4 regions of the Priestia sp. P1_B12_1 genome follow, and region 1 is predicted to be linked to each of the others. Evidence: riboswitches for the same ligand, from Rfam matches in the RefSeq annotation. Region 1 holds a riboswitch; each other region holds the start of a gene.
What was found. Region 1 has a riboswitch for S-adenosylmethionine ahead of AC1D0Y_RS09600 (trans-sulfuration enzyme family protein). Riboswitches for the same ligand answer to the same signal wherever they lie in the genome.
Positions count from the first base shown of each region.

Region 2: another riboswitch for S-adenosylmethionine. It lies ahead of AC1D0Y_RS27840 (5-methyltetrahydropteroyltriglutamate--homocysteine S-methyltransferase); the one in region 1 lies ahead of AC1D0Y_RS09600 (trans-sulfuration enzyme family protein).
Region 3: another riboswitch for S-adenosylmethionine. It lies ahead of AC1D0Y_RS18665 (methionine ABC transporter ATP-binding protein); the one in region 1 lies ahead of AC1D0Y_RS09600 (trans-sulfuration enzyme family protein).
Region 4: another riboswitch for S-adenosylmethionine. It lies ahead of AC1D0Y_RS00110 (BMP family lipoprotein); the one in region 1 lies ahead of AC1D0Y_RS09600 (trans-sulfuration enzyme family protein).

Region 1 is NZ_JBFTZR010000002.1:811,252-818,642, forward strand. Features, by position in the region: gene AC1D0Y_RS09585 (CotH kinase family protein) at 1-631, shown strand, start outside; gene AC1D0Y_RS09590 (spore coat protein) at 763-1,854, shown strand; gene AC1D0Y_RS09595 (hypothetical protein) at 1,924-2,586, shown strand; SAM riboswitch class I at 2,754-2,871, shown strand; gene AC1D0Y_RS09600 (trans-sulfuration enzyme family protein) at 2,943-4,088, shown strand; gene AC1D0Y_RS09605 (trans-sulfuration enzyme family protein) at 4,072-5,253, shown strand; gene AC1D0Y_RS09610 (hypothetical protein) at 5,291-5,557, opposite strand; gene AC1D0Y_RS09615 (SIMPL domain-containing protein) at 5,620-6,279, opposite strand; gene putP (sodium/proline symporter PutP) at 6,380-7,391, opposite strand, start outside.
Region 2 is NZ_JBFTZR010000025.1:8,442-15,832, reverse strand. Features, by position in the region: gene AC1D0Y_RS27850 (methyl-accepting chemotaxis protein) at 1-177, opposite strand, end outside; gene AC1D0Y_RS27845 (catalase) at 629-2,278, shown strand; gene AC1D0Y_RS27840 (5-methyltetrahydropteroyltriglutamate--homocysteine S-methyltransferase) at 2,415-3,542, opposite strand; SAM riboswitch class I at 3,624-3,724, opposite strand; gene AC1D0Y_RS27835 (hypothetical protein) at 4,100-4,399, shown strand; gene AC1D0Y_RS27830 (FtsK/SpoIIIE domain-containing protein) at 4,412-5,545, shown strand; gene AC1D0Y_RS27825 (hypothetical protein) at 5,542-6,237, shown strand; gene AC1D0Y_RS27820 (aspartyl-phosphate phosphatase Spo0E family protein) at 6,540-6,728, shown strand.
Region 3 is NZ_JBFTZR010000005.1:304,903-312,293, reverse strand. Features, by position in the region: gene sufD (Fe-S cluster assembly protein SufD) at 1-933, opposite strand, end outside; gene sufC (Fe-S cluster assembly ATPase SufC) at 951-1,736, opposite strand; gene AC1D0Y_RS18680 (carboxymuconolactone decarboxylase family protein) at 1,976-2,341, opposite strand; gene AC1D0Y_RS18675 (MetQ/NlpA family ABC transporter substrate-binding protein) at 2,463-3,299, opposite strand; gene AC1D0Y_RS18670 (methionine ABC transporter permease) at 3,317-3,985, opposite strand; gene AC1D0Y_RS18665 (methionine ABC transporter ATP-binding protein) at 3,978-5,003, opposite strand; SAM riboswitch class I at 5,135-5,242, opposite strand; gene AC1D0Y_RS18660 (thioredoxin family protein) at 5,423-5,722, opposite strand; gene AC1D0Y_RS18655 (toprim domain-containing protein) at 5,737-6,087, opposite strand; gene AC1D0Y_RS18650 (YusG family protein) at 6,269-6,514, opposite strand; gene gcvH (glycine cleavage system protein GcvH) at 6,594-6,977, opposite strand; gene AC1D0Y_RS18640 (arsenate reductase family protein) at 7,113-7,391, opposite strand, start outside.
Region 4 is NZ_JBFTZR010000001.1:13,610-21,000, forward strand. Features, by position in the region: gene AC1D0Y_RS00095 (ABC transporter permease) at 1-581, opposite strand, end outside; gene AC1D0Y_RS00100 (ABC transporter permease) at 568-1,635, opposite strand; gene AC1D0Y_RS00105 (ABC transporter ATP-binding protein) at 1,610-3,142, opposite strand; gene AC1D0Y_RS00110 (BMP family lipoprotein) at 3,225-4,235, opposite strand; SAM riboswitch class I at 4,311-4,417, opposite strand; gene AC1D0Y_RS00115 (hypothetical protein) at 4,746-4,904, shown strand; gene AC1D0Y_RS00120 (hypothetical protein) at 4,995-5,363, opposite strand; gene AC1D0Y_RS00125 (putative polysaccharide biosynthesis protein) at 5,377-6,987, opposite strand; gene AC1D0Y_RS00130 (YjgB family protein) at 7,318-7,391, shown strand, end outside.

The sequences.
Region 1 (7,391 bases):
TAATTTTTCTTTGATGAGCGATTTGGATAAAAAGCCAAAAACAACTTTGTTATCTGGATATGAAGATAAAGCAGTGAGAGAAGGAGACGAGGAAAAATTAGAAAAGTTTATATTTAATCTTAATACATGGACAAATACAGAATTCGAACAGAATATTGAGAAGTACCTGAACGTCGACCGCTACTTATCTTGGTTAGTTGGTATTATTTGTATGCAGAATTACGACGGTTTTGTCCATAACTATGCCCTCTATCTAAATCATGAAAGCGGGCGCTTTGAACTGATTCCATGGGATTATGATGCAACTTGGGGAAGAGATGTAAATGGAAAAGTAATGGAAGGAGACTATGTACGTGCACAAGGATTTAATACGCTTACAGCTCGCTTACTGGCGGTGAATAGCATTAAAAAGCGATATATTCAAAAAATGAACAATGTTCTAAATAATCAATTTACAATAGAATACATGAAACCAATCATTTATCAACTGCATGATTATATTGCTCCATATGTATTAAAAGATCCTTACGTAAAAGATAACTTGGAGCAATTCTATAAGGAACCAGACCTTATGCTTTCTTTCGTAAAAGACCGAACAGCGTACATTAAAAGTCATCTTTTTGATTTTTGAATTTTACTAGACTGATAGGCAAAAGTGGAATTTAAGAATAATAGGCAAATGCAGGAAGACAATAGCTGTACATGATACGTATATATACATTATGAATGACCAATAAGGACAATTAATAAGGAGGAAAAATAATGAGTAACTATTACTACGACCAAAATCAAGACCAAACTCAAAATGCAAATCGTAGTCGCGCTCGTAAAGTTCAACAATCTGAAAGCACGGGCTACTCTGCCCACTTTAAACCATTAAAAGGGAGAGTAGTAACTGTCTATCGCGGGGGGCCTGAATCTAAAACGGGATATTTAATCGACGTTCAATCAGATTATTTAACACTTGCTCTTGAAACAAAACAAAATAACAACCAGCAAAATAATCAACCGGCGCAGCTTATTCCACAACAGCAATATACATTTATTTATTACCAGCTCGCTCATGTTAAAAGCATTACAGAGGATACAAAGTCTAATTCCGCGCAAACATTTTCTGGATTTAATAGTGAAGTAGAACTGCACAGAGCCAACACATTTGCAGGCACTTTATTATTGATGAAAGATAAACAAGTGCAAATAAATCAAGGAGGGCCAGAGAAAAAATTGGGTAAGATCCTTGATGTATTAGGCTCATTTGAATCTGCGTATGTCGTATTACTAACAGAAGATGACGGCGTCGTTTATATCAATGTAGAGCACATAAAGAGTGTAAGTGAAGTTGTAAGCAAAAATACGCCTGTTGTTCCGCAAAACCCATTATTAGTTGAAGAAACACCTGAGTATATTAAAGCGAAAAGTTTCAATGAACTGTTTGAAGAGTTTTCGCATAGATGGGTAGCTATTAACGGTGGAGGGCCAGAGGCTGTAGAAGGTGTGTTAGTTCAAAGTCGCAATGGAAACTTTACTCTTGTACAAAATAATCAAGTTTTACGTTTACAACCAAGACACGTAAAAACCATTGCCTTAGGATCAAAAGGATCTTTCAAGCAAAATGAAGAAAATTCTGAGCAAAATGGAGATACAAATGAAGAAGATTCTGTGCAAGAATCAACTACAGTAGATAAAACCGGAGGTCGCACGGATGGCCGTACTGGAGACCGTACCGGAAGACGTACAGGAAGACGTACAGGAGGTCGCACAGACGATCGCTCGGGAGGTCGCCGTACGGGTTCACGCTCTTCAACACCAGGTGAAAAAGTTATTAAAACGAAAAATTATCGTTGGAAAGCATGATGAACTGGAACATAAAAGGTGCTTATAAAGCACCTTTTCTATCATATAGGAAAAAGGAGGAGAATGAGTATGAGTATGAATCATTATATTGATAAAATTGTTGAAGTCGATATATCAGGTAAAACAACGTTTGTAGGAAAACTTGTTGATCTCGGGTTAGATGTAATGGTTTTATATAATGGACATGATTATTTGTATATTCCCCTTTTACACATACATCGCTTGCGAGAGGTTTCAGAAGAAGATTATACACCTTTACGAACCATAGAAGAGAACTTAATAGAAGAAAGTCAGCGGATTTCTTATCGTAATATTTTACAGCAGGCAAAAGGGAAATTTATTGAAATTTATGTAACGGGAGGGAAATCATTGCATGGCTATATCACAAGCGTGCTGAATGATTATCTTGTGTTTTATTCTCCAGTGTATAAAAATGTCTTTGTTTCTCTACATCATTTGAAATGGCTCACTCCTTACAGCAATGAGTTAACCCCTTATTCTTTAAGTGACAAAGAGCTCCCAGTAAGGCCCGCCTCTGCACCTTTTGTCAGAAACTTTGAAGAGCAGCTTAAAAAATATGAAAATCAACTGGTCGTATTAGATTTAGGGGATCAATCAGAAAAAATTGGCGTACTTAAAGAAGTTTCTAATAATATTGTTGAACTAATTACGGCAAATGGAGAAAGTATGTATTGGAAGTTAGCTCACGTAAAATCTGTACACTTGCCTTAGAAAAAGAGACCTCGCTTTCGTCTCTTTTTTTTATGTGCTTATCAGGACAGGTATATTGAATAAACAAATGAGATGATTTAAATTTTTTAGAAAATTATGTTGACAATAAAGAAAATCTTTATTAAAGTTAGTAACAACAAACGTTAACCACCAACAATTATATAGAACTCTTATCAAGAGTGGCGGAGGGACTGGCCCTGCGATGCCCGGCAACCATCAAATGAAACATTCATTTGAACGGTGCTAATTCCTGTGGAACATCAGTATTGTTCTAACAGATGAGAGAAATCGTGTATAAACGAACACTCTTCCATCTGTGAAGAGTGTTTTTTATTTTGAGTTAAGGAGAGAAATAGATGAAAATTGAAACTTTATTAGTTCGTTCAGGAGTAGGTCGTGATCCTTCAACAGGTTCTATTACAACACCCATTTACCAAGCATCAACATTTGCTCATCCTGCTTTAGGGCAAAGTACAGGATTTGACTATGCACGTACGGCAAACCCTACTCGTACAGCATTGGAAGAAGCAATTGCTGCTTTGGAAAAAGGAGAAGTAGGAGTAGCATTCGCTTCAGGAATGGCGGGTGTAATGGCAGTTTTGGCACTGTTTAAAAACGGAGATCATTTAATTGTATCAGAGGATTTATACGGAGGAACGTACCGAGTACTAAATGAAATCTTTTCAGAGCAAGGAATTACTGTTTCGTACGTCAACACAGCCCATCTCGAGCAAGTAAAAGATGCGCTTCGTCCCAACACAAAAGCTTTATTTATTGAAACACCTACGAATCCAATGATGCACGTGACTGATTTGCCAGAAGCAATTTCGTTAGCTAAACAGCATGATTTGCTTACTATCGTTGACAATACCTTCATGTCCCCTTATTATCAGCGTCCTTTAGAGCTTGGAGCAGATATTGTGATACATAGTGCAAGCAAATACATTGGGGGTCATAATGATGTAGTTGCTGGTCTTGTAGTGGCTCGATGTAGTAGCTTAGGAGAGAAAATTCGTTTTTATCAAAATGCAGCTGGGGCAATCTTAGGTCCACAGGATAGCTGGCTGTTATTACGCGGTGTTAAAACGCTAGCGCTTCGTATGGAAAAGCATAATGAAAACGCACTGAAAATTGCAAATTGGCTTACTGCTCATGATCTCGTGGAAAAAGTGTATTACCCTGGTCTTGAAACACATCCAGGCTATGAAATCATGAAGAAACAAGCAACTGGATTTGGAGGCATGATTTCTTTTGCTGTCTCACACCCTGACATCGTGTCAGTACTTTTAGAAAATGTCAAAGTTATTACATTTGCAGAAAGCTTAGGAGGCGTGGAAAGTTTAATGACATTCCCAGCTCGTCAAACACATGCTGATATTCCGGAAGAAATTCGAAATCGTGTCGGAGTAACAAACTGTTTACTGCGATTATCAGTTGGAATTGAGCACGCAGATGATTTAATTAAAGATTTGAAGGAGGCATTTGATGCATACCAACAATAATAAACATAGATTTGGTACGAACTTAATTCATGCAAATACAGGAATTGACGGTCATTTTGGAGCGGTTAACGTACCTATTTATCAGGTATCTACATTTAACCAAGAAGATGAGACGAACAACGGCCGCTATGACTATTCTCGTTCAGGAAATCCAACTCGTGAGGCTTTAGAAAACACCATTGCTCAGATAGAAAATGGATACGCTGGTTTTGCTTTTTCATCAGGTATGGCTGCTATCTCATCGGTGTTATCTATTTTTGAATCGGGGGATGAAATTTTAGTTTCACATGATACGTACGGCGGGACATATCGTGTATTAACACGATTATTTTCAAAGTTTGGTATCAAAACAACTTTTGTTGATACAACGAAGGTTGAGAAAGTTGAAGAAGCTATCACAAAGGATACGAAGGCTATTTATATCGAAAGCCCTTCAAATCCATTTTTACAGGTAACGGATATTAAAGCAGTAGCAAGTTTGGCGAAGGAGCGCAATCTCCTTACAATTGTGGATAACACGTTTTTAACACCTTATCTACAGCAGCCGATTGACCTTGGTGTAAACATTGTGATTCATAGTGCTACAAAATATATCAGCGGTCACAGTGACGTCATTGGCGGTTTAGTTGTAGTAAGCGATGAAAAGCTAGCAGAAGAAGTAAAGTTTGTACAAAATGCTTTTGGTGCTATCTTGGGACCGCAGGATTGTTTTTTACTGCTTCGAGGAATTAAGACATTAAAAGTTCGTTTAGATCAGCAGTTAAAAACAGCGCTGCAGTTTGCAAAGTGGCTTGAAGAACAATCTCTAGTAAGCCATGTATATTATCCAGGATTAAAAAGTCATCCAGACCACAAACTGATTTCAGAACAAGCAAATGGATACGGAGCTATGATTTCTTTCCAAGTACAGGATGAAAAGGTAGCACGACATATTTTACAAGGAGTAAAATTGGCTTCAATTGGCGTTAGTCTAGGTGCAGTTGAATCCATTTTAACGCATCCTGCAACAATGTCTCATGCAAGTATCCCAAAAGAAGTGCGTGAAGAAAAAGGAATTACTGATTCACTTCTTCGTCTTTCAGTAGGGTTAGAGGAATTCGAAGATTTAAAGCAAGACTTTAAGGCGGTTTTTCAAAGCTTAGAAGAAAAAGCGTTAATTAAATAAAGAAAAGGACTTCCATCAAGGAAGTCCTTTTTTATCGTTATATACAGCTATCTAAAAGGTTTGTGTATAGGGACGCAAGCGCAACTTTTTCATCAGAGGAAAGACTGCTGTTTAGAATTCTTTTTATGCCAAGGTGATATTTTACATACGGTGTTTGCCGGACGCGTGGATGAGTCATTTCATCTTTTAAATCTTTCATAATGGCTTCGTGAAGCTGATCTTCACTTGTCATGGCTTGTTTAGAAGCGAACGAACGGTTCAACCATAGGGTTTGATAAGCTGCTAGTAAATGTTCAGAAGTCATTGTGCAAAGAGCTCCTTTAGATTAGTTTCTTCATTATAATAATCTATAGTTTACCACAAGTATTAATACGTGTACGTAACTTTTACAGAAGCAGATACAATCAAGGACTGAGCTTGAATAGGGGGAGAGGCTGCTAATAACTTAGGCGAGGAGCCAGATGACTGATAGACAGGTCCTTCTTCGATTAAAATAGGAATTTGGTTAATAGGGAGCTGCAGCGTGTTGGCAATGGTAAAGGCCTTTTCTTTAGCGTTAAGCAAAGCTTTGCTTATCGCTTCTTGTTCATATTTATCATCATTTGTAACGTGGAATTGAAGATCTTGCGCTACGTTGGCTCCGCTTGAAAAAGTAGCGTTATAGACATCGCCAGCTTGTTTTACATCTTGTACTCTTACTCTAAATAAGTGCTGTACTTCGTATCCTGTAAGAGTCGATTTTCCATCGCTGTAATCATATTTAGGATTTATGGTGAACGAAGCTGTTTCAATTTGCTGGTCATTGATTCCAAGTTTTTTTATTTCTTGCAGCAAAGTATTTGAAACAGCTGAATTTTCTTTTAAGGCTTCTTGAACGTCTCGGTTTTCCGTGCGGGTTCCAATCGTCATGGAAATTTCATTTGGAACTGCTGAAACACTTCCTTCACCAATTACTTTAATTTCTCTATTTTGTGTATCTACGCGCAGTTGCTGTGTAGGTTCGTAAGGGAAATAAGAATGTTGCATGTAAAAACCCTCCTTAATCTGTCTTTAGTACATATATATGACAACATGGCTTGCATTAAAAGCAAAAAGTACACAAGTTACGACTTGTGTACTTTTTTTACTATTTTGTATGCTGTTCTAATACGCTTTCCATGTTTCTAAATTGATCTTCTACAGCTTTTGAAGGCTTTTTTGTTAACAGACTTACTACAATAACAGCCAGCAAGCTTAAGAAAAATCCAGGAATCATTTCGTAAAGGGCATCCTTCAATGGAGTATTTACCCAAATTAATACTGTAGCAGCACCTACAATCATCCCTGCAAGTGCTCCCCATCGAGTCATACGTTTCCAGTAAAGACTTAGTAAAATAGCAGGACCAAAAGCTGAACCAAATCCAGCCCAAGCATATCCAACCAGTCCTAAAATCGTATCACTAGGTTTTAAAGAAAGCAAAATGCCAATAATTGCAACACCTAAAACTGCAGCTCTTCCAACCGTTACAAGCTCTTTGTCAGAGGCCTTGCGTCGGAAAAATGTTTTATAAAAGTCTTCTGTAACAGAGCTTGCCGTTACAAGCAGCTGAGAAGAAATGGTACTCATAATTGCCGCTAGTAAAGCTGCATATAAGAATCCAGTAATTAACGGATTGAAGAGTATATCCGCAAATTTAATAAAAATAGTTTCAGGATCTGCTAATTTCATACCTGTTTTTTCTACATATGCAATCCCAACCAGTCCTGTCAGCATAGCACCAATAATAGAAATAATCATCCAGCTCATTCCAATACGACGTGCGGGTTTTAACTCCTTAACAGAAGAGATAGCCATAAAGCGAACGATAATATGAGGCTGTCCGAAATAGCCAAGTCCCCAGGCTAAGAAAGATATAATACCTAAAACGGTCGTACCTTTAAAAATGTCAAGGTATGCTGGATTAATGTCCTGTACAATATCTATTGTTGTGTTAACGCCTCCAACATTGGTGAAAGCTACAATAGGTACTAAAACTAAGGCAAGAAACATAATAACACCTTGAACAAAATCTGTTAAACTAACGGCTAAAAATCCACCGAAAAGGGTGTAGGCAATAACAACAGATGCTGTTACAAATAAGCCAATTTGATAATTCACA
Region 2 (7,391 bases), on a different contig from region 1:
AGTAACCTTGTTCGAACTCAAATCATCTTTTTTTAAAACGTTACTTATACTTATCTGCATAAATATAACTGTTCCTATAAGTGCTACAAAGGTGGTTGTACAAATAAATAAAATCCATTTGGTTCGAATAGATAGCCTTCTATCATCTTTTTTTCTGAATGAAAATTTTTCTCTCATATAGATACCTTCTCTTTTTGAATTTAAATTTACTTTTTACAAATAAAAATTGAACTAAATTACTATCGGGTTATTTCTTTCTTTCTTAACAACGTTTCAATAAATTTTATTTTTCAGTTTATTTACACAAGCTGTCATTTGTTTCAAAGTAAATCTAACTGTACAGTTGGTAGAAGAGTATGAAAGTCTTTACGAAAAGGTGCAAGATATGAAAAGAAGCACAAGTTATTTTGAAATTTAAAGGGGTAATCACAAATAAATACTTATTTAGTCTTATGTCACCTTATTTTGTAATCAAAGAGTGAAAAAAGATTAAATTTAAACTAATGACGGTTTTTATAGATTTGAATTCATAGTATGAGAGACAAACCATGAAAAATTCAGTATTATTGAATACATTTTCCAATACAGGGAAAAAGATTAAAGTGATCATTCAAAGGAGGTTTTCATTTTGGCAGAAAATAAAGACGTTAATGCTTCAAACGAGGATGATATAAAACGTGAAACGCTGACTACACGTCAGGGCCATCCTGTAAGAGACAACCAAAATATTCGTACAATTGGTAATCGTGGGCCAGCTACACTTGAAAATTATCACTTTATCGAAAAGATTTCTCATTTTGACCGCGAAGAAGTTCCAGAACGAGTCGTCCACGCACGAGGATCTGGAGCCTTTGGCTACTTTGAAACATATGGAAAAGTGGGGGACGAACCAGTAGAGAAATATACTCGGGCAAAGGTATTTTCAGGTGCGGGCAAGAAAACACCATTGATGGTTCGTTTCTCCACAGTTGCCGGAGCAAAAGATTCTCCAGAAACAGCTCGAGATCCACGCGGATTTGCTGTGAAAATGTACACGGAAGAGGGGAATTGGGATTTAGTTGGGAATAACCTAAAGATTTTCTTTATCCGTGATGCAATGAAGTTTCCTGATATGATTCATGCGTTTAAAGCAGACCCAGCTTCGAACGTACCAAACCCTCAGAGAATGTTTGACTTTGTTTCCCGTACACCTGAGGCTACCCACATGATTACATTTTTATTCTCTCCATGGGGGATTCCAGCGACGTATCGTCACATGCAGGGGTCTGGTGTAAATACCTACAAATGGGTGAATGATAAGGGAGAGGCTGTACTAGTAAAGTATCATTGGGAACCTAAGCAGGGAATTCGGAACTTAACACAAGAAGAGGCAAATACGATACAAGCCAAAAACGTGGGACATGCAACGCAGGATTTATACGAAGCAATTGAGGGTGGAGATTATCCAGAATGGGAGCTCTTCGTACAAATTATGGAGGATGGTTATCATCCAGAGCTTGATTTTGATCCCTTAGATGATACGAAACTTTGGCCGGAAGATAAGTTTCCATGGTTGGCAGTGGGCCGTATGGTTCTAGATCGTAATCCAAAGGATTTCCATGCAGAAATCGAGCAAGCCGCCTTCGGTACAGGAGTTCTTGTGGATGGAATGGACTTCTCAGACGATAAAATGCTACAAGGACGTACCTTTTCTTATTCAGATACACAGCGCTACCGTGTAGGTGCCAACTATCTAAAATTACCTGTGAATGCACCGAAAGTGCCTATTCATACGAATCAGCAGCGCGGTCAAATGGATATTCGTGACCCAAAGGAATCTGGGGATAATCCACATATTAACTATGAGCCTTCAATGCTTGGTGGCTTTCAGGAAGAAAATAAGAAAGACCGTGTTCCACATCAACCAACGTATAATGCAGCCGCAATGAGTGCACCAATTGACCGTCCTAACGATTATGGGCAGGCAGGTCACACATACCGTAGTTTTGAAGATTGGGAGCGCGATGAATTGATTAAAAATCTATCGGATGCACTTGCTATTTGTGATAAACGAATCCAAGAAACGATGATTTCTCATTTTACACAAGCTGATGAAGAATATGGTCGACGTGTGAAGGAAGGTATTGAAAAGAAACTACACGAAATGCAGGATATGAAAAATACAAGTGAGGTACCTGGTCGTAAAGCAGGTAAATCAAAATATGGACAAGGTACATTAGCTGCAAATGAAGCAACAGAAGATGCTGTAAAGAAAAGTCACGAAGTCGATCCTTATTAAGTGAATTGCTCCATTTTAAAAATAGGGAACCGACGTATGGGTATAGTATAATCTTAAGGGAATACCTTGCCTAAAACCTCATGATTTAAAAGATACCTCTCCTAATTGACAGGAGAGATATCTTTTAAATCATTCTTTAGTTATTTGTCCAGACATCTTGAGCAATTTGAATTACGTGATTAATTTTATTCCATTGCTCTTCTTCTGTTAATTCGTTTCCTTCTTCTGTACTCGCAAAGCCACATTGAGGACTCAATGACAAGTTTTCTAGAGGAATATATTCACTTGCTTCTTGGATTCTTCGCTTAATGACCTTAGCATCTTCTAATGTAGGGAATTTAGATGTTACCAATCCTAATACAACGGTTTGATTGTTACGTGTAAAACTTTTTAATGGTTCAAAATCTCCTGAACGGTTATCATCATATTCAAGGAAAAGTCCATCTACATGTAAGTTAGCAAAGATAGCATCAGATATAGTATCGTAGCCACCACTTGTGATATACGTAGATCTAAAGTTTCCACGACAAATATGCATCGTAATGAGCATATCTTCAGGCTTTTTAGAAATAGCATCATTTAAGCAACTTACTCGATTATCGATAATGTCTTTTACATCCATACCAAGCTTCTCAACAACCTCATTGATGCGTTCTTCAGAAACGAAATCAATCCAGGACGTATCATCTAGTTGTAGATAACGGCAGCCTGCGTCGTAAAAGGCTTGAATAGCTTTTTGATAAGCAGCCACAGTATCATGATAAAATTGATCTCTGTTTCCCTTGTAATATGTATCTTCTTGAATTCGAGTAAATAACATGTTTGGGCTTGGAATTGAGAATTTAGCGACTTGGCTTCCATCACCATGTCGTTCAACAGCTTCTTTTAAAAACGTGAAGTGTTCCACCATATAATGATGATCGAAGTCCACTTTACCTACTACCTTAATTGCGTTATTTTTGGTTTTTGCACCTTTGAATTGGCTGATATATTCTGTTTCAAACTGCTCCACACCTTCTAAGCCTGATAAGAAGTCCAAATGCCACCAAGAACGTCTAAATTCACCGTCCGTGATCGATTTAAGACCCAATTCAATTTGCTTCTGAACAAGCTTTTCAATTTCTTTGTCCTCTACAGATTTTAAATCAGCTTTATTAATTGTACCATTCGCATACGCTTTTCTTGCTTCTTTGAGGGGAGTTGGTCGTAAAAAACTACCTACGTGATCAGCTTTAAATGGAGCCTTCACTAATGTCTTAGTCATGGTTTTGTTTCCTTCTTTCTTTTCAAAATAAAAAACCTCTTCTTACAAATAAGAAGAGGTTAATAATCGTTATGGATTCTCTTCTTATCTTCAAGCAAATTGCTACTGGAATTGGCACAGTACTTTAACAGTCTGTTGCCGAGGCTTCCTAGGGCCAGTCCCTCCACCTCTCGAGATAAGAATATTCAATTTATTTAACTAAAAAAAGGTTACACTTGTTTTCTTAAATTGTCAACAAAAATTCGAAAAATCAGAAATAATACACCTCTTACCTCATTACCTACTGCAGCAAGGGTTCTTTGTTATTTTTCGATTGGACAGGCAAGCTTACCGCAGTAGCTACATAGTATCTAAAGTATTGTAACTCCGTTATCTAATCAGTAGCTAGTTCAGTATCGCTACCCCATTAATACAAGCTTTATAACCCTGTTGAAGCCATTTGTGGAATCTGTAAGGGAGCTGAGCCGAAGAGGCGAAGGGGGCGACCGGATGCCTTGAGCTGAAAAAACAGGTACGTCAAAAGCAAAAAAATTAAAAGAGTGAAAGAAGGTATCAACATGAGAAAAACAAAAGGATTTACCTTTCCAAAAATCTTTTCTCCACCTCACAAACCACCTCTTACGAGACCTCGTCCCCTCAAGGCTTATTCCTTTGTTCCTTTTAGTCCACTAGCCATGCTTGACCCCACTATTTTGACCATAGGAGGCATTGTCTTAGGAATTGCGATCACCGAACGAATACTAGAGCGATGGGGTGTCATCGATCTTGTTGATCAGTTCGCAAAGGTGATGCGGTTTATCTTACCTGTCACCTTTTATGGGGCCTTATTTTACTTCTTTGCGACATTTATGTTTTGAGGAGGGTTTCAAATGTTTGAGAAACTAAAATTACGTGGAAAGCTTATTAAAGCGTTTCGTACAGCAGAGATTTATCGAATCATAAAGCGTGGAGATCGTACCTCCTACCAATTTCCGAAGATCCATCGGATCGATCATCAGCACACCTACACTCGATATGCTTTTTCCTTACTGAATGGTATTGATCCTGACCTCTTAACGAAAAAAAGATGGGCCCTACGACAGGTATTAGGCAACAATATTGAAGTGAATGGCAGCTTAAAAAACTTTAGTATTACCGTTCATCACAAAAACCTACCTAAAATGCTTAATTATTGTTATGAGGTCATTCATCCTCATATTGAGAAAATGGAGCTCCCAATATGCATTGGTCAAGATATCTATGGAAACCCTGTTTCATGGGATTTTGCGGATTTGGAAACCTTACTGATTTCTGGCGAAATTGGAGCTGGAAAAAGTAGTCTCATGCGTGTCATCCTCACCACGTGGGTGAAATATTCCTCTCCTGAAGACTTGCGCTTAGTCTTAGTGGACCTTAAACGAGCCGATTTGGGCTTATTTCATGAGATTGACCATGTGGATGCGCTTTGCTTTGAAGCAAAAGACATGCGAAAACCTTTTGCATTATTACGAGCTGAAATGTATCGAAGAGGCGATTTATTGTTAGAGCATGGCGTAACACATATAAGCAGGCTTTCATTTAAGCTTCCTCGGATCGTTGTGGTAATTGACGAAATGTCCATCGTGAAGAAAGAAACAGATCTTGTAGAAATGATCCAACAGTTTGCCAGCCAAGGTCGTGCATTAGGTGTTCATACGATTATTGCCATGCAGCGCCCCGATGCAGATTTATTAAATTCAGCATTAAAGGCCAACTTACGGGTACGGATCTCTGGTAGGCAAGCTGATGCAACCAATGCCAAGGTTGCCGGAGTGATTGGAGCAGAAGAAATCGATGCTGCGGCTAGAGGCCGTATGAAAATAAAAATTGACGAAGTGAAGGAATTTCAAGCGTATTTCTTAGATGAAGAAGATTGTAAGGAAATACTTTCACCTTACAAAACACGTGTGAAAGACCCTGAACCTCAACTGGAGGTCGTACCACAGTCTATCTTTGGATTATTAGAGAAGGAGGAACAGCGATGAGTTTTCGGTTATCTCAGCGTGATAAAGACATCATTGGGTTTATCAATCAGTTTCGGGCTGTAGATCGCGACTCATTAGTGGAATTGTTCTTTAAACAGCTCAAATCACCTGTCAATGCGTGTAATAGCGTCATGATACGTTTATATCGATTAGGGCTTATTGAACGCACACAGCAGTATTCTCCGACGGTCTATTTACCTGTGGATGCGAAGATCAAAAAGAACTCTCAAAAAATATTACATTTTCTTTCTATCTTGGATGTCTATAAACAAATGAGTACGTATGGTATGCCTAAACAAGTCATTGTGGAAGATAAGCCCACTGGAAGAAAAGGAGGAATTGAGCCCGATCTGTTTTGTATCTTTAAAGGATCTCCATTTTGGATTGAAATTCAACGCAATCAGTATTCGGAGCAAAAAATGCAGGATAAGATCCACCTCTATGAGGAGTTCTTCTTTTCGGATGAGTGGAAAGCGTTGCAGTGGCAGCCTGAAGATCGAGCAGCTATCTTCCCTTCTGTTATCTTAATTACGCCTATTCAATATACAGTATCTTCAGACTATTTCCGTCTTATACAAGTAGCAAGTATTCATGAATTGATGGAGAAATATAAGAGTGTGGGTAAACAACAAAGAGATGGGAAGCCAAGAGCCTCAGCTTCTTCCGGTAGGATTAAAATTAATCTCACATAATGACGGTCAACATAAAAAAGCTGCCTCAATACAGGGAATGAGGCAGCTTCTTTGATGTCACACTCGTTGAAATGTGAACGTTACAGCAATTAAATAATATCAAATTTATTACAAAAATTCTATATTTTTCATTAATTTGTGTAAATTCAACAATACTGTTCACACCCTTATTTCCCGATTTCGAACTATTAAGCCCGTTTTACAAGTTATATAGCTGCCCCTTTAGATATTAGCTGTTGATATATGAGCCTAAGACATTTATTGTTAAATAGATTATAAATATTAACATTTTTGGTAAATGGGTGAGATGGTCATTGCAGGGGTATAAAGGTGTTCTAAAACAAACTTTGATTATAGAGATAGAAAAAGCCAGGGAGGATATGGTTCAAGTAGCATTAGAAGAAGGAATGACAAGTAACAATACGCTTGAAGTTAGCCAGTTCATTGATCACCTGTTAAATGAATTACATAAGATTAGCTTAACGAAGTAGGTTTTATCTTTCTTTATACATAGCAAGCTATCGCATTCTATCAGCATTGGCCTAGCATGAGAAAGCGATAGCTTTGTAGTAAGTGGTGATTAACTTACTAATCGACTTGTAAATTATAAATAATTTGGATAATAAAGTAAAGTTATTTTGTATCTTTATTTCTATATAAAAAGCTACCTGAGCAATAAGCCAGATAGCTTTTTATATGGAATGCTAATTATAAAGTACCAAAATATAACCGCAAGTAGACAATAGCATATTCTTGCCACAATGGCTATTTTTGAAGGAATCAACATATGTATAAAAGGTAGTCTTTTTATACGCCTTTTCTTCACACACCTAGAGAGAGCACCGTCATATCAAAGATGTATAAAATACTGTATACCCGACTAAGGCACCCACGAGAGAACCCTTTTCCTTGTAAGGGTTCTTTTGCTTCCTTGAAGAGGCATTATGTTAACTATGGTTGTATATGATATACAGCGTAAAAACAGAAAAAACTCCCCAGCCGGTAGGGAGTTTTTTCTGTTGAAAGGTAGAGAAAGTATTTTAAAGAAAAAATGGTTGATGCTTGGGAGCATCTTGTGTAGTTTACTCAAATGATAAAAAAATATTCAATTTAGGCAAGTCACCTAATAGAGAATGAAAACATACAGTGTAGTT
Region 3 (7,391 bases), on a different contig from region 1:
AGAATGTTTTCCAAAATGTACGATACTTGTTGTTAAGTTTTGAGACTGCTCTCCACGTCCAACTGTTACCGTTTTTGTATCTCCATATGAACCATCGCCCATTAGATACGTTGTATTTTCTGAAACTGTATTTCCTTCACTCATTAAGCCTAAAGCCCACTCAATGCGACCGTCTTTGCCCGCTACGCCGCGGCGGTTTACATAAGTAGTTGTACCTTTAGCTAAGTAGTCAACAGCTCCAAATGTTACTTTTGCATTGCTGTTAGCAAATACTTCCGTCACGATATTGACAACACCGTTTGACTCTTCAGCAGTAGCAATGTAGTTTTCTACATATGTTACTGAGCTGTTGTCTTCAGCTACAACAATCACATGGTTGAATAAAGCAGCTTCTTCATCTTCACGGACAAATACAGCTTGAAGCGGCTCTTGTACTTCTACATTTTTAGGAACGTACACGAATACACCGCCGTTTAATAACGCTGCGTTTAATGCAGTTAAACGGTGCTCATCTACTTTAACTCCGTCTTTCATGAAGTACTTCTCAACAAGGTCGCTATGCTCTTTAGCAGCTGTTTGAATATCTGTGAAGATAACGCCTTGAGACTTTAGCTCTTCTGTTAATGTTGAATATGCAGCTGTTTGGTCACGCTGAACATATAGATTTTTAACAGCTTCTGTATCAATCAATGCTTTAACCACTTCTGGAAGCTCGTCTACAGATGAGATTGTGCTTGCCTGTGAAGTGTGCTTGTCAAATGCAGTAAAGTTCCATTTCGAAATGTTTGTTTTATCTGGCTTTGGAAGTGCAAGATCTTCTGCTTTCGCAAGAGCTTGTAAGCGAAGATCTAGCAGCCAACTTGGTTCATTAGCTTCTTTTGAAAAGCTGCTGATGTACTCTTGATCAAATGGTAATTTCGTATCAATAGTCATAGAGATCCTCCTAACTCTTAAGCTTCTTGCTCTACAGTTTCGTCTTCAATACCTAATTCTTGTTTGATCCAGTCATAACCTTCTGCCTCTAGACGCTGTGCTAATTCTGGTCCGCCTGATTTTACAACGCGACCTTGCATCATAACGTGAACTTTATCTGGTGTAATGTAGTTTAGTAAACGTTGGTAGTGAGTAATCATTAAGCAACCAAACTCGCTGCCGCGCAGTTCATTAATACCTTTTGATACAACTTTTAACGCATCGATATCTAAACCAGAGTCGATTTCATCTAAAATTGCAATTCCTGGTTGAAGCATCATTAATTGAAGAATTTCATTACGTTTCTTCTCACCGCCAGAGAAACCTTCGTTTAGGTAACGCTGAGCCATATCTTGATCCATTTCTAAGAAATCCATGTTTTTGTCTAATTGACGGATGAATTTCATTAGTGAAATTTCTTCTCCTTCTTCACGACGAGCATTAATTGCTGAACGTAAGAAGTCTGCATTTGTTACCCCGCTGATTTCACTTGGATATTGCATAGCTAGGAATAGACCTGCACGAGCGCGCTCATCTACTTCCATCTCAAGTACATCTTCGCCGTCTAGCGTGATGCTTCCTTGTGTAACCTCGTATTTAGGATGTCCCATGATTGCTGAAGATAATGTTGATTTACCAGTACCGTTTGGTCCCATGATTGCATGGATTTCGCCGCCCTTAACTTCTAAATTAACACCTTTTAAAATTTCTTTACCTTCAATTGCAACATGAAGATCTTTAATTGTTAAAGTTGACCCTGCCATATTAAAACCTCCAGTTATAGACGTATATAGTAAAAAACGATATACCTATATCTTTTTAATTATTCTCATTTTATTCTCATTACAATCTTATAACAAATGAAAACTTATAGCAACCTTTTGACCCAAAAGGTTTTAAACCATTATGTACGTTTTTCAAGACTAAATCCACTCATAAAAAAGTTGCCTTAAAAGACTCCATAGAGCCTTCTAAGACAAGCTTTTTTACTCACTTTATTTACTTAGTGCGTGTGACTAGTCAGTTCTGAAATACACTCTTGGACAAGCGTAACGGACTGACTCATCGCTGCGCCTCCGCCAAATGCTGCTGACACTCCGCATGCTTCTAAAATTTCTTGCTCAGTTGCGCCTTGATCGATGCAGCCTTTTGTATGATAAATCATACAGTACTCGTCTTGAGCTACTACGCTGATTCCTAGCGCGATTAACTGCTTTTCTTTTTTAGAAAGAGAACCTTCTCCAAAACATGCTTCAGTAAACGCATTAAACGTTTTTGTTACTTCCGGCAATTTTTCGCTAAATTTCCCAACACCCATTTTATAATCATGAAGTGCTTGCTCAGTTGAATGACGTGCTTCTTGCTGCATAACGTCAGCTCCCATCATCAGTAAAGTTTTCACGGTTAGTATGCGTGAGAAAAATAAGAGTTATTCGTTTTCCCGCATACAAAAAAGCACTTGCCCAGAGTGGGCAAGCGCTTTTCTTCTATTATTTATTTACCGGCAGTACTCCGCCTTTGTATTTTTCTTTAATGTAGTCTTGAATTTCTTTAGAGTGAAGAACTTTCACTAAAGCTTTCACTGTATCTTTATTTTCGTCGCCTTTGTGAACCGTAATGATGTTTGCATAAGGGTTATTTTCTTTGCTTTCCACTGCGATTGGATCTTTTACTGGATCTAAGCCAGCATCGATAGCATAGTTAGCATTGATAACAACAGCGTCACCTTCATTGTTTTTGTACATCTGAGGTAGCAATCCGCCTTCAACATCGGCTTTAAATTTTAAATTCTTCGGGTTTTCTACGATATCTTTAATTTGTGCATCTGTTTTCTTTACGCCTGGTTTTAATTTGATTACGCCAGCTTTTTCAAAAATTGATAAAATACGTCCTTGCTCTGCTACTGCATCACGCATAATAACTGTGCCGTTTTTCGGAAGATCTTTTAAGCTTTTATATTTTTTAGAGTAGATACCGATTGGTTCAATGTGAATGGCACCGGCACTTACAAAATCATACCCTTTTTCACCCTTGTGATCTTTTAGCACTGAATTCATATAAGGAACGTGCTGGAAGTAGTTTGCATCAATTTCATTGTTTGCAAGAGCTGTGTTCGGTAAGATGTAATCTTGGAATTTTTTAATTTCCAAGTCGATTCCTTGTTTTTCTAAAATCGGTTTTGCTTGTTCTAAAATTTCAGCATGGGGCGTATTAGATGCACCCACAACAATTTTCTTTTCATCTTTTGATCCATTGTTAGATCCACATGCAGCTAATCCTACTACTAGCGCAGATGTTAATGCTAAAGCCGAAAGCCATTTTTTCATAATAAATAATCCTCCCTTTATCTTTTATCAATTTTTGCAGTAATCGCATCTCCAATAAGTTGGATAATAAATACAATAATCAAAATTAAGATCGTAGCAGCTAGCGTTACATCATTATGACTGCGCTGGAATCCTTCTAAATATGCAAGATTCCCGAGACCTCCAGCTCCAATCACACCCGCCATTGCCGTATAACCGACTAACGCAATCGTCGTTACCGTCAAACCAGAAATTAAAGCTGGCAGCGATTCAGGTAACAGCACTTTAAAGATAATAGTGCTTGTTGTTGCTCCCATTGATTTAGCAGCTTCAATAACACCTTTATCAATTTCGCGCAGACCAATTTCTACAAGACGCGCATAAAATGGTGCTGCTCCAACAATTAAAGCAGGTAACGCTGCATTAGCGCCTAAAATACTTCCTACCAATGCTTTGGTAAATGGAATCAGTAAAACAATTAAAATAATGAATGGAATGGAACGAAAGATATTTACAACTGCTGACACAATGGCATATAAAGGTTTGTTTTGCCAAAGCTGTCCTTTGGACGTTAAAAATAAAAGCAAGCCCAATAAAATACCTAGAACAAACGTGGCTATAACTGAAATAGCCGTCATATATAGTGTTTCATTTGTCGCTTGAATAAAATCATCTAAAATAACGTTTGGAAATAGTTTCTCAAGCATTTGTCATTACCTCCACTTCTACCTGCTGCTCATGAATGTATGCAATGACTTTTTCAACTTCTGTTAATTCTCCGTCTAAATGAACGAACAACGTTCCGTATGAACCTGTTTGTGTATGAGAAATCTTTCCTTGCAAAATATTAATCGTTACATCAAACTGTTTTAAAATCGTTGTAATGAGCGGTTGCTCTGCTTTTCCGCCAACAAACGTCAGCTGAATAATTTGCCCGCTTGGATATAACTCCTGTACTTGTTCAATTGTTTCAAACGTTTCTTCTGGTTCAGAAATCTGTTGAACAAATCGCTTTGTAATCGGCTGCTTAGGTTTTCTGAATACTTCTAGCACTTGCCCTTCTTCTACCACTGCCCCATTTTCCATAACAGCTACTCGATGACAAATTTTACGAATAACGTGCATTTCATGAGTAATGAGTACAATGGTTAACCCTAGCTTCTCATTAATATCTACTAACAGATCTAAAATAGAATCTGTCGTTTGAGGATCAAGCGCTGATGTTGCTTCATCACACAGCAATACTTTTGGGTTATTGGCTAGCGCTCTAGCAATACCAACACGCTGCTTTTGACCACCGCTAAGCTGTGATGGATAAGCATTTTCACGCCCTTCAAGCCCGACTAGCTTGATAAGCTCGTCTACTCGTTTCATTCTTTTTTCTTTTGAGATCCCTGCTATTTCTAACGGAAAGGCAATATTTTCTCGCACCGTACGCGACCACAAGATATTAAAGTGCTGAAACACCATACTAATTTCTTGTCTAGCTTTTCTGAGTTTTCCGCCTTTAATTTTTCCAATATCATTACCTGCTACTTCGACCGTTCCTGTCGTTGGTGTTTCTAACCCGTTTAGCAAGCGAATTAAAGAACTTTTACCTGCTCCGCTATAACCAATAATTCCGTAAATTTCACCTTGGTTAACGGTTAGATTCACATTATCAACAGCTGTTACTTGACCGCTTTTAGCCTGATAAATTTTTGTAACGTCTGTTAATGTAATCATATTTCTTCACCTTCTTTAGTAAAAACTTAATTATGTTAGGTTGCCCTATAGGATGAAAAAGCCGTAAAACAATTTTCCCCATTAAAAAAGCCTCTCTGCGCATGACAGAAAGGCTCGATATTTAATCCTTTCTCTCATCTTTCAAAGCGCATAGCTTTGCAGGAATTGGCACCATTTCAGTTAGTCTGACGGTTGCCGGGTTTCACAGGGCTCAGTCCCTCCACCTCTCTTGATAAGAGTTCGCAACAATTATTTTGTTTTTGGGAAATATTCATTCATTTATGAACATTCATGAGTGTGATTTTAGCATGTGTCAGATAGGCTGTCAACAGATTTTGTTCTTGGGATAATATCCCAAGATTTCAACAGCCCCAACGGTTTGCTCTCGTTCTATTTCTTCATTTTAAACAAACGTTTGATTATCGAAGCTCTTCAAGTACGTGCTCGATGGAATGAAACGCATAGAGTTTTTTTACCATTTCGCCATTTTTCACTTCAATCAAACAAGGTACACTTTCAATTGAAAATACTTCTGCTTTTGAAGGCATATAATTTAAATTGCTCATTCCGATGGTCACACCAGGCAGCATTGCTTCTGCTACGGTTAACATTTTTTTTGCCAGCTGACATGTCCCGCAAAAAGGTGTATGGAAAAAGATAAACGCTCTTTGTCCTTCTTTTAACTGATCGTCAAGCTGTTTTTCGCTCCATTCTTGCATGTTGCTCATTCCTTTTATGTTAAAAATTCTGCATTAACATCGATATTGGCACTCAGTAATACTGTTGCTATGTGATGTCTAGGGGCGGCAGCAACCTCTCGGTACATTTTATCAATATATAGATGCTCTGCTTCCGGAAGCTCTCGTTTAAATTGTTTTCTTAGCTTATTCCCTGAATCATCAGAGTCAACGAGTATGTATACCTCTTTGTTAAACGTAAAGTCAATAATTTCATCCAGCTTTGATAAACTAATCGTACCGTTTGTACAGATAATTTCAATTGGTTCTCGAATGATATCTTGGATACGTTTTTTATCTGATTTTCCTTCGACAATAATTACTTTTTCAATTTCAATTAGCCCCATTTTCATCACCCATAATCGTCAGTTGTATAGTAACATCATTTCTTTATGCTATACAATATTCGTTAATGTATCACAGTTCACCTGTTTTTTAAAAGAAATTTGCAAGAAAGAACTGTTTTAAAAGGCAGCTTAAGCCATATTGTTTCCATAAAACAAGAAAAACAGCGGCAGTTGCCACTGTTTAGCACCATCCTGCTTCTTCGTCGCAGTCTGTATATTTTTGCGTTTCACCTTGCTTTTGTACATCTGTATATTGGTAGAATTTATTATTTTCTTGCGAATACCCTTCTTCAAAGCGGTATTCATTGCCGCTTGTTCCGTAACTAACTTCACCAATTGGCTGCTTATCAACATATAATTTCATGCCGCCGTCATGAAATTTAGCTGTAACGCGATCTGTAACGTCCATTTTTTGTTTTTCAAACATAAAAAGACACTCCTTTAGCTTGTTTACTAATAGAGTGTCCAGTCAAAAACTTTTCATAAAGACAATTTATGGAGGAGTATTATCCTTCGTTTGTCATTTCTTCGTATTGCTCTGCTGTCATTAGCTTGTCTACTTGAGAAGCATCAGACGGTTTGATTGTAATCATCCATGCTTCTTCGTATGGAGATTCATTAACAAGTTCAGGGCTATCGCTTAAGTTATCGTTTACTGCTACAACTTCACCGCTAATTGGTGCGTAAAGCTCAGAAACTGTTTTTACTGATTCAACGCTGCCAAACGGCTCGTCAGCTTCTACTGTTGCTCCTACTTCTGGCAGTTCAACGAATACGATGTCGCCAAGCTCAGCTTGAGCGAAATGCGTAATACCTACGCGGACAACGTCTCCTTCTGTTTTTACCCATTCATGCTCTTCAGAATAACGCAAATCTTTTGGTGTACTCATCTTAATCCCTCCAAAATATGTATCGTAATTTGTTTATATAAAAAGCGCCTTCAACGTGGAGAACACTTTCTACAACCTAAAATAACTTCCTATTAACAGTGTAACGTAAAAGGTAAAAATTTTCTATTTGAAAACTTACTTCCACACGTCCTCAAACTGCTCTTCTTTGAAGCCAAGCGTTACTTTTTGTCCATCTGTTAGCAGCGGACGCTTAATTAACATGCCATCTGACGCAAGAATAGACAGCAGTTCGTCTTCACTCGCACTGCTTACTTTATCTTTAAGCCCTAATTCGCGATATTTTTTACCGCTTGTATTAAAGAATTTTTTTAATTCTAAGCCGCTGTTCTGATAATAAGATTGCAGCTGCTCTTTTGTTGGCGGGCTTTCTACAATATGAATTTCTTCATACGC
Region 4 (7,391 bases), on a different contig from region 1:
TATCTGATTGCTTTTAAGCCAAGCGTACTTGCTGCTACTTGATTGTAGCCTACTGCTAGGAGCCGAAAACCGAAAATCGTTCGATAAAAGAAGATATAAAAAGCAATAGCTGCTATAAAAGCAAAATAGACAAGCGGCGACTGTCCTGAAATAATGTCGCCGATTACAGGTATGTCTTTGATCAAAGGAATATCCCATGTGCCTATTCCGTGCATGTTTTTATCGTAATAAGCACCTTTTGTATGAAAAATTGTCCGGAGTAAAAAGGTCGTTAAGCCTAGTGCTAAAAAATTAATGGAGACCCCAACAACAATTTCGTTCGCTTTAAACACCACGACCATCATTCCAAACAGCAACGCAAAAAGTAAGCTTGCTCCAGCTGCAATCATGATTGCAAAAAAGACATTATGAGTATAATAGTTGCCGGCAACCCCGCTAAAAGCTCCAATCAAAATCAGACCTTCTAGCCCTACATTAAATATGCCTACGCGCGCGCAAAGCATTCCGCCCAGCGCCGCTAATAAAATCGGTGCAACCATTCGTAACGTTGCATTTAACAGTGACCAATCAAGCAGCTCCACGAATATCAGCTCCTTTCTTTTTTGCTCTCCACCACTGCTTTGTGAATTTTGCTGAGATAAATAGAATGAGCACAGCTTGCATAATACTCGCAATTTCTAACGGAATTTCTGTATTACGCTCCAGCCCCATCGCTCCTGTTTGCAAAGCGGCAAGTAAAAGAGACGTAAAAACAATGCCGATCGGATTCGAGTTTGCTAACAAAGCAGCCATCACTCCAGTCCACGCATATCCAGGAACGGTGAGTGCACCGTCTACAAAACGGTACTGCGAACCAAGAACTTCAAATCCTCCGGCTAATCCAGCCAAGCTCCCGCTAATAAACATACTAAGCAGCATGACTTTTACTTGATGAATACCTCCATACGCCCCGAACAACGGATTTTTTCCGGATGCATTCACTTCGTACCCAAACACAGAATAGCGAAGCACCGTCCACAGCAGAAGCGCACCTACTAGAGCAATGATAAACCCGATATGAAGAGGCATTCCTTGAAACACTTTTCCAAGCCACGCCCCTTGCTCAATCATAGGCGTTTGAGCGAGAGCAGCTGAGCCTGTTTTGTCTTGAAACGGATGGCCTGCTAAATAGCTTGCAAATAAAACAGCGATATAATTTAACAAAAGTGTTGAAATGACGAGCTGAATTTTAAACGCAGCTTCCATCCAGCCTGCTAAACCAGAAAGCAAACCTCCTGCCACAACGGCAGCTGCAATAGCCGCTATAAGCTTGACTATCCCCGGAGCCGGCAGGTAATAAGCGACAATCGCTGCGCTAATCGCTCCAACGACCATCTGTCCTTCTCCCCCTAAATTAAACACACCTGCCCTAAAAGCAAACCCGACACCTAAAGCAATTAAAAGAATAGGCGTAGCGCGAGCCAGCGTAGTGGTGAAGAAATAAAAATTACCAAACGCTCCATTCCAGAGCTCTGTATATGTTTGAAGAACCGAACCACCAGTTAAGGAAATAATAATGCCTCCTACTGCTAAGCCAAAAATGACTGCAATAACCGGCTGGATTAATGATTTAAGAAGTTTCTGCAACTGTATCACCTTCTACCGTTCCTCCTGCCATTAATATGCTTAGTTTCTCTTCCGTTGCTTCTTCTCTTGTAAGCTCTCCGACAACGCTGCCTTCGTACATAACTAACATTCGATCTGATAGGGAGATAATCTCCGACAGTTCCGAAGATACAAGTAAAATAGCGGAGCCATTATTCCGTTTTTGAATCAAAGCATCATGAATACGTTCCATTGCCCCAATATCCACTCCTCGCGTTGGTTCAGCAGCAAGTAGAAAAGAAGTGTTTTGCCCAAGCTCTCTGGCAACAATCAATTTTTGCAGATTTCCCCCTGACAGCTCTCCTGCTTTTTGCTTAGATGAAGTGGCTTTAATCGAAAATTCGTTTATCCATTCATTCACACTAGAACTGAATATCTTTCTTTTTAACCAGCCCATTTTTGAAAATGAAGGTTTATACTGATAGCCCATCAGTGCATTTTCTTCAATCGTATCGTCTTTGGAGGCTCCCCACATATAGCGGTCTTCTGGAATATGAGCGATGCCTGCTTCTCTTCTTTCACGCACAGATCGCCCTGTAAGGTGCTCATCGCCAAGTTTGATACTGCCACTATCTGTTTCTATTAATCCAGCAATGGCTTGAAGCAGCTCTGATTGTCCATTTCCCGACACACCTGCAATACCGACAATTTCGCCTGCAGAAACGTGAAGAGACACATTTTGCAATACGTTTTTTTGTCCTTTTCCTTTTAAAAAGAGATTTTGTACGTTTAGATGAGAGGTACCTTGTGATGGTATTCTTGCAGGACGCTCTTTTAATTCTCGCCCTACCATCAGCCTGGCTAGGTGGTGAGCATTGGTATCTTCTTTACTTGTGACGCCGGCTACTTTACCATTTCGAAGCACCGTAATGCGGTCCGCTACTTCCATCACTTCTTGCAGCTTATGTGTAATAATAACGATACTTTTACCTTGAGAAGCTAAAAAACGGATTGTTTTTAATAGTTCCTTCACTTCATGAGGAGTAAGAACGGCGGTAGGCTCGTCTAAAATGATGATTTCTGCTCCTTGATACAGCACTTTTAAAATTTCAATTTTTTGCTGTTCTCCAATCGAGCAATGCTTTACTTTTTTATGAACATCTACTGAAATTTGATACGTTTCGGTTAATTGCTGTACATCTGCTTTCGCCTGCCTTCTATTAAAAAAGAGGCCTTTCTTTGGCTCATGCCCCAAGACAATGTTTTCAGCCACTGTAAAATGAGGAAAAACCATAAAATGCTGATGCACCATGCCTATTCCGTTTTTAATGGCATCTGCAGGAGATGAAAACGAGACGGTTTTCCCATGTAGCTGAATACTTCCTGAACTCGGCTTTTCCATTCCGTAAAGCATCCTCATTAACGTCGTTTTTCCAGCGCCATTTTCTCCAACCAGCGCGTGAACCTCGCCTTTTTTCAGTGTAAAAGACACGTTATCATTCGCTAAAAACGAACCGTATTTTTTCGTCAAATTCGTTAACTGCAGCAGCTCACTCATTCCATTCATTGCTCCTTTCCACTTTAGGATTTTTTCAAAAATAAGAAAGAGAAGCCAGCCTTACTCGACTTCTCTTTTCAACTCACTTGGCTAACGGATCTTTTACTACGGTTTTTCCATCAATAATCGAATCTTTAATTTCTTTTAATTGATCAATTACATCTTGCCCTACAAAGTCATTAAGAGGTGTCTTGCTGTCTTGAGTCACATACGTTAACCCAACACCTTTTTCTTTTAAGCCGTATGTTACTACGCCCGATTTAAATTTGTCATTTGCGAGTGCTTCTACCGTTTCATAAGCAGCCGCATCAGATCCTTTTAACTGCGATAAAACGATATGCTCAGGATCTACTTCCGTACGGTCAATATCTTGGCCAGCCGTATAAAAACCTTTTTCTTTTGCTGCTTCAAATACACCCAAGTCGCCTACCGCTGAAGCTCCGGCAATAAAGTCAGCTCCTTTTGAAGCCTGTAAAATAGCAAGCTCTTTTGCTTTAGCTGGATCAGAGAAGCTTCCAACATAGTTTACTAGAAACTCTGCTTTTGGATTTGTTGATTGTAACCCTTCTTTAAAACTTACGGTCCATTTTTTTAATAATGGAATATCATCTGCTGCAACCATTCCTACTTTATTCGTTTTTGTAACCAATCCTGCTGCTGCTCCTAATAAATATGAAGCTTCTTGTTCACGGAATACAACGCTTCTTACATTTGGTAAATCGACCACTGTATCAATAATCGCAAATTGACGCTGCGGGTTTTCTCGAGCTACTTTTTTCAACGCATCTTCGGATTCAAAAGAAGATGTAATAATCAAATCATAATTTTCTGCTACGGCAGCACGCAAATTACTTTCAATGGCTGCTTGGTCCGTGGATTCAATTGTCTTTATATCAATGTTATACTTCTTTCCAGCGCGTTTTGCTCCATCATCCATTTGTTGAAAAAACGGGTTAACTCCAATCTTTTCAGGTAAAACAAGAGCAATTCGCTTCTTTCCTTTCTCTTCACTTCCACTGCTTTTTGTGCTTTTTGACTGACAGCCAGTTACGAGTAGTACAAGCGCAACGGCTAAAATAAGAAACTTCTTCATTTAACTTACTCCCCCTATAATATAAAAAAAGCTCTTCCTTTATATAAAGGAAGAGCTCGTTAACCAAACGTCTCTTCCTCATCTTCAAGAACATACTGTTCTTAAGGATTTGGCACCATTCTGTCATAGACAGCGGTTGCCGGGTTTCACAGGGCCAGTCCCTCCACCTCTCTTGATAAGGAAAACAATAGCTATTTGTTTTATGTAATATAGTCAATATTAATAGTTTTTTAACAATTGTCAATATTATTTTTCTTTTTTACGCAAAAAAACTTTAAAAACAGATAGGATTATACGGTTTTAGTCTACTAAAATACAGATCAACCTTCTAAATTAATCATCGTATGCCTCCTAGCAAAGCGCTTACGGTAAGTCTGCTAGTCTTCTAGAAGGATCATGTGTAGCAGAGCACTTTTATTACATCTCTTTTGTTAATCCACTATCGATTGAAAACACTTTACCAAGAATGTTAGACTTTTCCTGAGCGATATTTTTTAAGAGGTGTTAACGTTGAAATTGATGAAAGAATTATCTGGAGTAGCTATTGGACTCATTATCGCTTTGGCGGTTTCAAAAATCTTTTTTGATACCCCGACCAATATTGGAATTGTAGTTATTTTTATTACTAGTATGGTCGTAACAGGTATAGCAAGAGCGAAACTAAGATAAGATAACCTAACTAAAAAACACCACCTTTTATTCGCAAGGTGGTGTTTTCTTTTAATGATTTTAGTATGTAGTTATTCTCAGTGAATGCTTTTACCCTTCTTCATCAATCATCGTATACTTCCTAGCAAAGCGCTTGTAGTAAATTTGCTCATCCTCTTGTCCATCGTTAAAAACAAGTCGGTTATGATTAATATCTTTTTCTTTTAACACATAGCCTTTTTCATTCATCAGTTGAATATATTCATCTAAATGCCCTTTTTTAACCATATAGTGAAGAGCATCATCTGAATCCGTAGTGTTTGCTACATCTTGACTTCCCACTTCTAACTTGAATACAGCTGTTGCTGTTTGAATGGGACGATAATCTCCAAACACTCTTTCCCAATTTAATAGCAGCAGCGCGCCGGAAATTATTATACATCCTCCAGCCGCTACGGTTAGTACAAATCGTTTTGACACTACTTTCTCTCCTTTACATTCTTTTTCTTCTATTTAATACAACGGATTGCCCTAAACTTGTTTTTACGCCAAGTCCTAGATACACGGCAGCACCTAAAGCAATTGAAATACAAGATGTGCTAATTGCAAGTGAAGATGCAGACAGCTTATTTTCTAAAAAATAGTGAGAAGTATAATTGCCGATAATCACAGCGGCTGACATCACACTTACTAATAAAACAGGTGTCAACGCAGCTTGTCTCAGTGATTGAACTCGGTAAGAAATGGATTTTTCAATTAAATAAAAGTTATATATAACCGATACACCATACCCTCCGTAAGTCGCGACAACCGGTCCAATTTCTTTTAAGCTTGAAACCAACAGTACGTTTAATACTAGCTTCACAACAATTCCTAAGCCCAAGCCTAAAATTAGCTTCTTTTGCTGATTAATTCCTTGGAGAATTGCGGCTGTTACTGTAAAAAGAGCAAATAAAACGGCAGCAGGCGCGTACCATTGTAAAACAACTCCACCGATTTCAGGACTGTTTTTTGCTCCAAAAATCATCATATATACCGGCTTGCCTAATAAACAAAGCCCCACAGCAGCAGGAAGAGTAAAAAATAACAGCAGTTGCAGCGTTTTTGTAATCTTTCCTTTTACTTCTCGTAAATTTCCCTGCACAAAAGAAGATGTAATGCCGGGAATCAGCGACATGCTGAAGGCGGTGGCTAGCGATACCGGCACCATCACTAAAATCTGAGCTAATCCAATGACAGAGTTGATTATTTCGGCTTTAGCTTGTCCATACCCTATTGATTGAAAAAGGATGTTAATCGTAAACGTATCAATATTTTGATAGATTGGAATCGCTAAACCAACTAAGACAAACGGAACAGCGTACGTCACAAGCTCTTTGAACATTGAAGAGAACGAAATGAATTTATTATTCTTTCCGCTGTTTACTTCCTTCATAATCAGCCGCTTGCGTTTTAGATAAGTCGCACCGAGAATTCCTATACCCCCTACGCCTCCAATAAACGCTCCAAACGTACCGATTCCAACAGCTTTTGTCATCGTGCTATGAAAAAGGTGAATAACAGCGTATGCTCCTGCTAAAATAAACAGCACGCGCACTATTTGTTCAATAATTGTACTTAGCGCGGATGGTCCCATGGACTGGTTACCTTGAAAGTAGCCTCGTAATAGACTCATAGGCGGGATAATAATTAAAGCAAAGCTCACCATTCGAATCACGTATACTACGTCTTTTTGACTATTTCCTGAGGAATCTTTTCCGTTAATCACTAGCTCAGAAAGCCACGGCGCCATCGTATAGAGGACTAAGAAGCCTATGATGCCCGTTATCGTCATTAATAGAAGTCCTGCTTTTAATAGATCTTGTCCAGCACGGTAGTTTCCAAGACCGTTATATTTTGATACATACTTTGAAACAGCAAGCGGAAGACCCATCGTCGACAAGCTTAGCATCAAGGTGTATGGACCGTATGCATACTTATAAAGCGCGTATCCTGACGTTCCCACCAAGGCCGTAAACGGAATAATATAAATAAAACCTAAAATTTTTGTTAGCAAAGAAGACGCTGTTAACAAAAGCGTACCTCTCATCAAATTTTTTTCCATACATCAAAACCCCAGAAATAAATATTTTATTTTTAACAAATACTTGATTTATTGTATCATACTTACAATTATTATCTAGTTTTTTATAAAACATTAGAACCCTCTCTATATTACGTTTTTACCTAATAAAGGAATATAAACCAATCTTTTAACCTATGATAAATGAATCGTTTTTTGCTTTTTACTTTACCTGACGTTTACATTTTAAAAGACGTGTTACATTATATATATCAGTTACCAACTCAACTAAGACTCCTTGACTATTCTGGCCTACCTGCTCTTTTAGGTAGACTGAGGTTGCTAAATCGTTATATATAGGAGGAAAAAATCATGAATATGAAACAACGACTATCAAAAGCAGCGGCGGCTGCAACGATTACAGGAATTGCTGCGTTTGGATTTGC